4 regions of the Mesorhizobium robiniae genome follow, and region 1 is predicted to be linked to each of the others. Evidence: predicted binding sites of a transcription regulator. Region 1 holds the regulator's gene; each other region holds the start of a gene.
The links. Region 1 encodes PhoB, which activates phosphate uptake and scavenging genes when phosphate is short. Its sites were predicted from a motif close to TGTCATNNANCTGTCAT; they were not measured.

Region 1 (2,200 bases):
CACACGGCATCGGTATGGGGCTGGTGCTGAAGGGCGAACTGTTCACCGGCACCCATTCTTCAGGCGGCGAATTCGGGCACATGATCCATCGGCCGGGCGGCGCGCTTTGCCGGTGCGGACGGCGCGGCTGCGTCGAAGCCTATGCCGGTAACTACGCCATCTGGCGCAATGCAAGGCAACTGAGCGAGAATGCCGAACCGGTCGCCGATGTCAGCGATGCCGACATGCGGGCACTGGCGGCCCGGGCGCGCGAGACGGACGGACCGGAGCGCGAAGCCTACCGTAAGGCCGGCGAAGCGCTCGGCTTCGGGCTAGGCAGCCTGTTTGCGCTGATCGATCCGGCGCCGGTCGCCATGGTCGGCGTCAGTGCTGCCGCCTTCGACCTGATCGAGCCGGCCCTGCGCGAGGCCATCGCCCAGACCGCCGGCGGCCAGCATTCGGGTTCCATTTCCTTCGACACCGAGCCGAACGAATTGCCGCTGATCCGCGAAGGCTGCGCCATGCAGGCGCTGAATTTCGTCGACCAGGAGATTTTCGCGCCGGGCGCGCAAGGAAAGTCCGGCACGATCAGGAAGGACGTAGCCTGAGTTCGAAAGGCAAGGAAAAAAGGCGGATTGCGGCTTGGGATGTGTCGAGTTTCAGGTCAGGCCGCGCCGGAGTCGAAGACGGGCGCGAAACAACCAAACCGGTGGCTTCCGAGAACCAGAACGGAGCGTAACGTTTAAGTACGTGCCGGAAGCGCAGGAAATCGCCATTCGCGGGCCGGCATCACCTGGAGTATCAGCCTAGTCTTCCCTGATCGCATAGCCCGCGCCGCGGATGGTGCGGATGACATCGGGCATGCGACCATTGTTGACCGCCTTGCGCAACCGCCCGACATGGACGTCCACCGTGCGCTCGTCGATGTAGATCGTCTCGCCCCAAACATTGTCGAGCAATTGGCTGCGCGAGAAGACCCGACCGGGGTGCCGCATCATGAATTCGAGCAGCCGGAATTCGGTCGGCCCGAGCCGGATCTCGCTCTTCTTGCGGTAGACCCTGTGCGATTCGCGATCGAGCATGATGTCGCCGACCTTCAGCACGCTGGACAGCACTTCCGGCTTGGCGCGGCGCAGCAGCGCCTTGACCCGGGCCATGAATTCCGGTGTCGAGAACGGCTTGACCAGATAGTCGTCGGCCCCGGTCGAGAGCCCGCGCACCCGGTCGCTCTCCTCGCCGCGCGCGGTCAGCATGATGATCGGCAACCGCTCGGTTTCGGGACGCACCCGAAGACGCCGGCAAAGCTCGATGCCGGAAACCGCCGGCACCATCCAGTCGAGCACCAGAAGATCGGGTACGTTTTCCTGCAGCCGGATTTCGGCCTCGTCGCCGCGTGTCACCACCTCGACCTGATAGCCTTCGGATTCCAGATTGTAGCGGAGGAGGACGCCCAGCGGCTCTTCATCCTCCACCACCATGATGCGCGGCGCGATCATCGATCGGTCACCCCCGTCATGTCGCCGGCGCCGTCGTCGTTTCGTCGAGCTTCGGGCGATCCGCCGGCAACTGCTGCCCGGTCACGACATAGTAGGCGTTTTCGGCGATGTTGGTTACATGATCGCCAATACGCTCGAGATTCTTGGCGCAGAACAGAAGATGCGTGCAGGCGGTGATGTTGCGAGGATCCTCCATCATGTAGGTCAGGAGCTCGCGAAAAACCGCCGTGTATTTGACATCGACCTTCTCGTCGGCTGCGCGCAGTTCCTTCAACGCGTTGGCGTTTCGCGACACGTAGTGCTCGACCACGCCGCGGAGCTGTTCGAGAACGAGATCCGCCATTGCGTCGATACCGTGCGAGAGATTACGCGGCGTGGCGCTCTGTCCGACTGCGCTGACCCGCTTGGCTATGTTCTTGGCCAGGTCGCCGATGCGCTCCAGATCGCCGGCCATGCGGATTGCGCCAACCACGGCGCGCAGGTCTTGTGCCATCGGCTGCCGCTTGGCGATCAGTGTGATCGCGCTGTCGTCGAGTTCGCGCTGCCGGGCATCCATGATGGCATCGTCCGAAACGACGCGCTGCGCCATCGCATTGTCTGACGCGAGCAATGCGCGGATCGACGCAGCTACCATCGCGGCGGCAAGCTCGTCCATGTCACGGATCAGCCTGTCGATGTGTTCCAATTCCTCGTCGAAGGAGGCGACGGTATGTTCACCCATGATG
Region 2 (2,200 bases), on a different contig from region 1:
GGCGGCGTCGCCGGCCGCGAGCGCCGAAAGCGCACCCCAGCCGAGCGGCGTGCCGTCTGCCGTAAGCTTTGCCGTGATCATCGGGTAAGTGGCGGGACCCTCGAAGCGCTCGTAGATCATCACATGCGAACGGGCGAGCCCGTCCTCGACCAGGTCGGTCTCGTTGGCGGTGACCAGGAGATTGCGCGACGGGATCGCGACCAGGCCTTCCGGGCCGATGCCGGATGGCAGGAGCTGGACAAACTGAGGCTCGGCACCCGTGTCCTTGTAGACGCCGATAACGGACCCGCGCTCCGAAGCGACGAAAATCAACCTGTCTTCGCCGAACGTGCTGGTCTCGACACCTTCCGGCTCGATGCCCTTCTTGTTGCGGGCGTCGGGATAATGACCGGCATTGGCGACCTCATACTCGAAGGACGGGCCGGATTCGTAGAGAACCTCACCCTTCTTGCTGAAGATCGTGAAGCCGCGCGAGCCGCCCTTGTAGTCGCCTTCGTTGGCGACGACGAAACGGTCATTGTCGAGCCATTTCACGGCGTCGGGTTCGCGCGCGACGTTTTCCATTTTGCCGTCGAAGGAAAAGGCGCCGTTCTTCTTGGTGTCGATCTTGTCCAGTGTGACGGAACCCGCGGAGAAGTGCGTGACGATCGCGCCGGTTTCGGCATTGACGATGGCGATGTGATTGTTTTCCTGCAGCGTGACCGCTATCTCGCCGGCCTCGTTGAAGGCGACGAATTCCGGCTCGGGATCGTCCCCCGCGACTTCGGCAATGCCCGACAGGTTCACGGTCTTCATCGTCGCGCAATCGGGCTGGCCTTCGGCAAGCGCGAAAATCTTGAGGTCGCCCGCCGGCATCTGCGGTATTTCTCCGTCGTTCACCTCCTCGTCGCGCTCGTTCTCGATGGCGATGGCGAGGAACTTGCCGTCCTTGCTCAGCGCCAGCGAGTCCGGCTGGCCGCCGAGGTCGCAGGTGCTTTCGATCGCCTTGGAGGCAAGATTGATGACGGTGAGGTTGCCCGAAGGCTTGGCCTTGCTCTCCGATGTGTTGACGCCGGCCAGCACCTTGCCGCCGAGGACAACGACCGAGGTCGGCTCGCCATCGATCTTGACGATGCCGCCGGCCTTGGGCGACTTGGGATCGGCGATGTCGACGAAGCCGACGGCACCGAGCGGGCTGTCGGAATAGACCAGCGTCATGCCGTCTGCGCTAGCCGCGATGATTTCGGACGAAGTCGGCGTGGTCTTCTCGACGTCCGCTGGGAGGTTTCCGGCGACCGCGAAGCTCGCCACCCGGTTGAACATCATGTCGGCATGGGCCGGCAGCGAAACGGAGGCAGCAAGCGCTGCCGTCAGGACGAAAAGCGCGGAATGGCGGGGCACGGGGTGGCGTCTCCTGTTCGAATGGAAGCCACCTGCTTTGGAGGAGCGACATTTCAATGCGATGACGGATCCATGACAATTCCGCGACAGTCGGTCAGGGTTCCTCAATATTCACGCCAATGCCTGCAAACGGTGGCTTCTGCGGCCGCGATCAGTGCCGCAGGCGCGAGCGGCAGGATGCTCCCCAGCCGGCCCCTACTCCGCCTCGGCTACCATCTGCCGCCCGCCTACCCAGTTCCGCCAGGCTCTCTCGTCACCATGGAAGACGTTGAGGTCGATGCGGCCCCTCACCCCGTGCGACAGCCCGGAGCCGGAATACTGCCAGAACACCCATTTGCGGCCGGGATAGACCTTTGACGGGTGCTGTGCCACCGCCCGCAGCCAGAACGGATAGTCTGGGAAAGCGCCTCTGAGATTGTCGCGGTAGAAATCGGGCGCGGTGTAGATGATGGGCCGCTGGCCGTAGTGGCGCTCCAGCTTGTCCATAAAGACCTGCATCTTCTCCAGCACCTTTTGCCGCGACGGCCGCCGCTTGCAGCTGGATTCACCGTTCCACTCGACATCGATCACCGGCGGCAGCGCACCCTCGACCCTCGGCACGTTGCGGATGAACCAGTCGGCCTGCTCGCCTGCCGTACGGCACCAGTAGAAGAAATGGTATGCGCCGCGCTTGAGGCCGGCGGCGTCGGCATTGCGCCAGTTCTTCATGAACATTGGGTCGAGGTGATCGCCGCCGTCCGTCGCCTTGATATAGGCGAAGTTCGCACCCTGCGCGCGCAGCTTGTCCCAGTTCACATTGCCCTGCCAGCGCGAGACATCG
Region 3 (2,200 bases), on a different contig from region 1:
GCGCGCCGTGATCCTGTCGAAAAACGCCATCGAGGCCGACGCCATCGCCCGCACCATCCGCGCCAATGGCGGCATGGTCGATCTGGCCGCGACCGCCGCCCAGGCAGCACCCTTCGCCCAAGGCTGTGACGTGCTTCTGGTCGACGCGGCCATGGAAGAGAGCGACGGCAGGCTGCTCAAGCGCCTGCGCCAGAGCGGCTTTGCCGACGGCGAGGCGATCACCTTGATCGCGCCGACCGACCGCGGCATGCTGGGTGAGTTCCGCGCCAGCGGCTATGCCACCTTCCTGGCAAGGCCGGTGCGTGGCGAGACGTTGCTGCGCGTGCTTTTGAGCAGCAGCGTACCCGCCCTCGCCCAGCCACAGCCGGAAAAGCGCGGCGCGCCATCGGTCCGTGCCATTGGCAGCCGCCAGCAGGGCCTGTCCGTGCTGATCGCCGAGGACAACGACATCAACGCCATGCTGGCCCGCGCCACGCTGCTGAAGGCCGGACATCGCGTGACGGTGGTCGCCAACGGCAAGGCTGCCGTCGAGGCCGTCACCGGCAGCGGCCACAAGCACCGCTTCGACGTGGTGCTGATGGACCTGCACATGCCTGTGATGGACGGGCTGGACGCCATCGCCGCCATCCGCCGGCACGAGGAGGAAACCGCCGTGCCGCCGGTTCCCATCATGGTGCTGTCGGCGGACAGTCAGGAAAAGACCCGCCATGCCGTGCTTGCCCATGGTGCCAGCGGCTTCGTCACCAAGCCGCTCGATCCCGACGCGCTTGTCCATGCGGTCGAAGGCCAGGTTGCTGCGTGATCCGCCGGCTGCCCTTCTAAGCTTTCCCGGCGTAACATAGCCGGTTGAAGGATTACCCAGCCGACGAAGTATTGCCGGCAACGCCGTATCACGGTACTGTCACAATCCTGTTGCACCTACACCGTATCCCCGTGCCAAGAGGGATGGCTCGAAGGAGAATCACTCGTGCATACAGTTATGCCGGAATGTGACACTCGGCCGAACGCCAGCAGCGCATTGCTCGTTGGCCGGAACGTCGATGCCGTCATAAAAGGCGAAGCGCTCGGCCGCATCGGCAACCTCGAAGTGCGGCTCGCCCGCAACGAGGCCGAGGTCGCCGCCGCGCAGGAAGTGCGCTACCGGGTTTTCTATGACGAGCTTGGCGCCAGGAAGAACCTGTTCCAGGTGCAGGACCGCCGCGATGCCGACCATTTCGATCCGCTTTGTGATCATTTGCTCGTCTTCGATACCTCTCTGTCCGGTCCCGAGCACCGCCGCATTGTCGGCACTTACCGCCTGCTCCGGCAGGAAATCGCGACCGCCGCCGGTGGCTTCTATTCCGAGGGCGAATTCGAGCTGACCAAGCTCATCGCCCGCCATCCCGGCCAGCGTTTCCTTGAGCTCGGCCGCTCCTGCGTCTTGCCGGAATACCGCTCGAAGCGCACCATCGAAGCGCTCTGGCAAGGCATTTGGGCCTATATCAACCATTACGGCATCGGCGTGATGACCGGCTGCGCCTCGTTTCCGGGCACCGTGCCAGCGGCGCACGCCGAGGCGCTCACCTATCTCGCCCATCACTGCCGGACGAACTCGGCCTGGGATGTGCGCGCGGTCGCCGGGCGCTACTGTTCCATGGATTTGATGCCGATCGAGGCGGTCAATGCCAAGGCCGCGATCGCGGCGATGCCGCCGTTGGTCAAGGGCTATCTGCGCGTCGGAGCGCGCATCGGCGACGGCTGCGTCATCGACCGCGAATTCTCCACCGTCGATGTGTTCGTCGTGATGCCGGTCAAGGAGATCGGTGCCCGCTACGTCAACTACTATGGCGGGGAAGCCCAGCGATTCGCTGCCTGACTAGGGGAGTGGGGAGAGAAGGCAACGGCCGGAGTGGCAATTGCTCTACTTTACCATACGTAGCGCTGTTCTCTACTCCCGTACTGCCTTATTCCCCTACTCCCCTAACTTACGCATCCTTCTCAGCTTGCTCATTCACCGGCCCTGGCTCGACCGGAGCTTCGCTCGCCGCATGTTTGGGGCCGCCTTTGGCAACGCCTACCATAGCCGGCCGCAGCACCCGCTCGCCGATCGAATAGCCCGGCTGCACGACCTGGACCACCGTGTTGGCCGGTACTTCCGGATTGGGCACCTCGAACATCGCCTGGTGGAAATTCGGGTCGAATTTCTCGCCTTCCGGTTCGA
Region 4 (2,200 bases), on a different contig from region 1:
GCGCCATCATCTCGGCCGGCGTGGCGATCAGCGCGAAATGCGCGTCAGCCGGCGTGTTGGCCAGCGGCGCGCCGGTGTGGAAGCCCAGCCAGGATTTCACCGCTGCTGGGGCTTGCAAAACGGGGTCGAGCCAAAGCGGCGTGTCGTTGTCGCACAGCGCCAGCGCGATAGCGCCCGCGGTGGCCGACAGCGGGGCCGGCGGGCGGGCAAAGACCGGCAGGGGCTGCAGAGTGCCCGGCCGCGCCATCGCATCCATCACGGCGCGGAACACCGTCTGGGCATTGAACACCGGATCGGCAAAGCCGCCCTCGATCGCCTGCGTTGCGATGTCCATCAGTCTTCTCCGCGTACCATGGTGAAGAAATCGACCTTCGTTGCCGCCGTCTCGGCGCGCCGCCGTTCACGTGCGCTGGCCAGTGCGGTTTGTAAGGGCGCGATGAGCTTGGTCTCGACCTCGTTGCGGCGGGCGGGGTCCTGCCAGAGCGCGTCGGCGATTGCCGCCAGTTTTGCTTTCTGCTTGTCACGGCCCAGCGCGTAGCAATGGCCGACTTCTCCCGAGGCAAGCCGCACCGTCGCGCGGGTGACCGTTGCCTCGCCGACATTGAACGGCGCGCCGCCGCCGCCGATGCGGCCACGCACGGTGACGAGGCCGGTTTCGGGACCGCGCAGGAGTTCCGCTTGCGAAGGCAGGCCGGCCTCGTTCCAGAGGCGGACGATATCGTCGCCGGTCGATTGCGCCAGCGTCGCCATGATGGCCTTGCGCTCGGCCTGATCGCGCGCTTCCTGTCCTCGCATGACCGCCATTCCTTCTCGCAAATTTGTCTATTGATTTAGACAATTATACAAATTATACCTATTCTCTAAAGCGTGTCCATGACGGATGGATGACAGGGCAAAAAAGATCGGGGCAAGAAATGAGCGGGCAGCAGATTGCCAGCAGCATAGAGCGGCGCAGCGGCGTCTCGCTGTGGCGGCAGATCGCCGATCAAATCCTGCGTTCGATCGCCGTCGGCGACTTTGCCGAGAATGCCGCGCTGCCGCCGGAAGTCGCACTGGCCGAGCGCTATGGCGTCAACCGCCATACGGTGCGCAGCGCCATCGCAGCACTTGTGCAGGATGGCGTGCTCAGGGCCGAGCAGGGGCGCGGCACTTTCGTGCTGTCGCGCAAGCGCCTGTCCTATCCGATCGGCGCCCGCACCCGTTTTTCGGAGGGCTTGCAAGGGCAGACGTCGGAGCGCCGCAGTGTGTTGCTCGAATCGGCGGTCGAGCCGGCCAGCCGGCGCGTCGCAGAAGGGCTGGGGCTTGCCAAGGGTTCGAATGTCATACGCCTTGAGACACGCGGCGAAGCCGATGGGCGGCCGGTCTCGCGTGCCACCGGCTGGTTCGACGCGGGACGCTTCGCCGGCATCGATGCCGCCATGGCTGAAACCGGATCGGTCACCGCTTCTCTCGAGCGTTTCGGGGTCAGTGACTATCTCAGGCAATCGACGGTCTTGTCGGCGCGCCACGCCGATGCCGCCGATCTTGCCGATCTCGATCTGCAGCCCGGCTCCATCATCCTGGTCACGGTCGCCGTCAATGTCACGCTGGACGGCCAGCCGATCCAGTTCGCCGAAACGCGGTTTCCGGCTGAGCGTGTCGAGCTTAAACTGTCGGCGCTTTAAGGTGACTCACGCTGATTTCATACCAGCTCGGTCGCGCTTACTTGTCAGCGGTTTGGCGTTTGAGGACCGCCTTCCCCCACTCCGTCTCGGCTTCGCCGAGCCACCTCTCCCCCCTCCGGAGGGAGAGGAAGGGAGCCCGCTGACGGCGAGAGAAGGAGGGAGTCTGGTTGAGGAGCGTTGGCTGCAATAGGCTCGCACCCTTCCTCTACCCCGTCGATCGGGGGAGAGGTGGCTCGGCGAAGCCGAGACGGAGTGGGGGTCGACCTGCGCGGGGGCGTTGTCAATTCGGGCCGGGTTCACCGCCTGCCGTGTTATGACCCGACTTCGATCACAGCCTTGATCAGGCCGGACTTCTCGTGCGCCCAGCGGGCGAGGTCGCGCGGCGTCTCGTCAAGCGTCGTGCGATGGGTGACGAGCTTTGCCAGCGGCACAGCACCGTCGCGAATCGAGGCAGCGACATGGTCGAAATCGGCACGCAGCGCATTGCGGCTGCCGATCAGCGTCATTTCGCGCTTGTGGAATTCGGGATCGGAAAA

Region 2: the regulator PhoB is predicted to act here: its motif matches at 1,442-1,458, upstream of ABID19_RS23745 (esterase-like activity of phytase family protein).
Region 3: the regulator PhoB is predicted to act here: its motif matches at 900-916, upstream of olsB (l-ornithine N(alpha)-acyltransferase).
Region 4: the regulator PhoB is predicted to act here: its motif matches at 874-890, upstream of phnF (phosphonate metabolism transcriptional regulator PhnF).

The regions. Positions count from the first base shown of each region.
Region 1 covers NZ_JBEPMC010000007.1:298,969-301,168, reverse strand. The annotation lists gene ABID19_RS21070 (ROK family protein) at 1-587, shown strand, start outside; gene phoB (phosphate regulon transcriptional regulator PhoB) at 786-1,475, opposite strand; gene phoU (phosphate signaling complex protein PhoU) at 1,492-2,196, opposite strand.
Region 2 covers NZ_JBEPMC010000009.1:117,673-119,872, forward strand. The annotation lists gene ABID19_RS23745 (esterase-like activity of phytase family protein) at 1-1,380, opposite strand, end outside; gene ABID19_RS23750 (glycoside hydrolase family 25 protein) at 1,576-2,200, opposite strand, start outside.
Region 3 covers NZ_JBEPMC010000012.1:119,605-121,804, reverse strand. The annotation lists gene ABID19_RS27685 (hybrid sensor histidine kinase/response regulator) at 1-802, shown strand, start outside; gene olsB (l-ornithine N(alpha)-acyltransferase) at 980-1,855, shown strand; gene grpE (nucleotide exchange factor GrpE) at 1,965-2,200, opposite strand, start outside.
Region 4 covers NZ_JBEPMC010000012.1:68,362-70,561, forward strand. The annotation lists gene phnH (phosphonate C-P lyase system protein PhnH) at 1-334, opposite strand, end outside; gene phnG (phosphonate C-P lyase system protein PhnG) at 334-795, opposite strand; gene phnF (phosphonate metabolism transcriptional regulator PhnF) at 915-1,664, shown strand; gene ABID19_RS27440 (zinc-binding alcohol dehydrogenase family protein) at 1,976-2,200, opposite strand, start outside.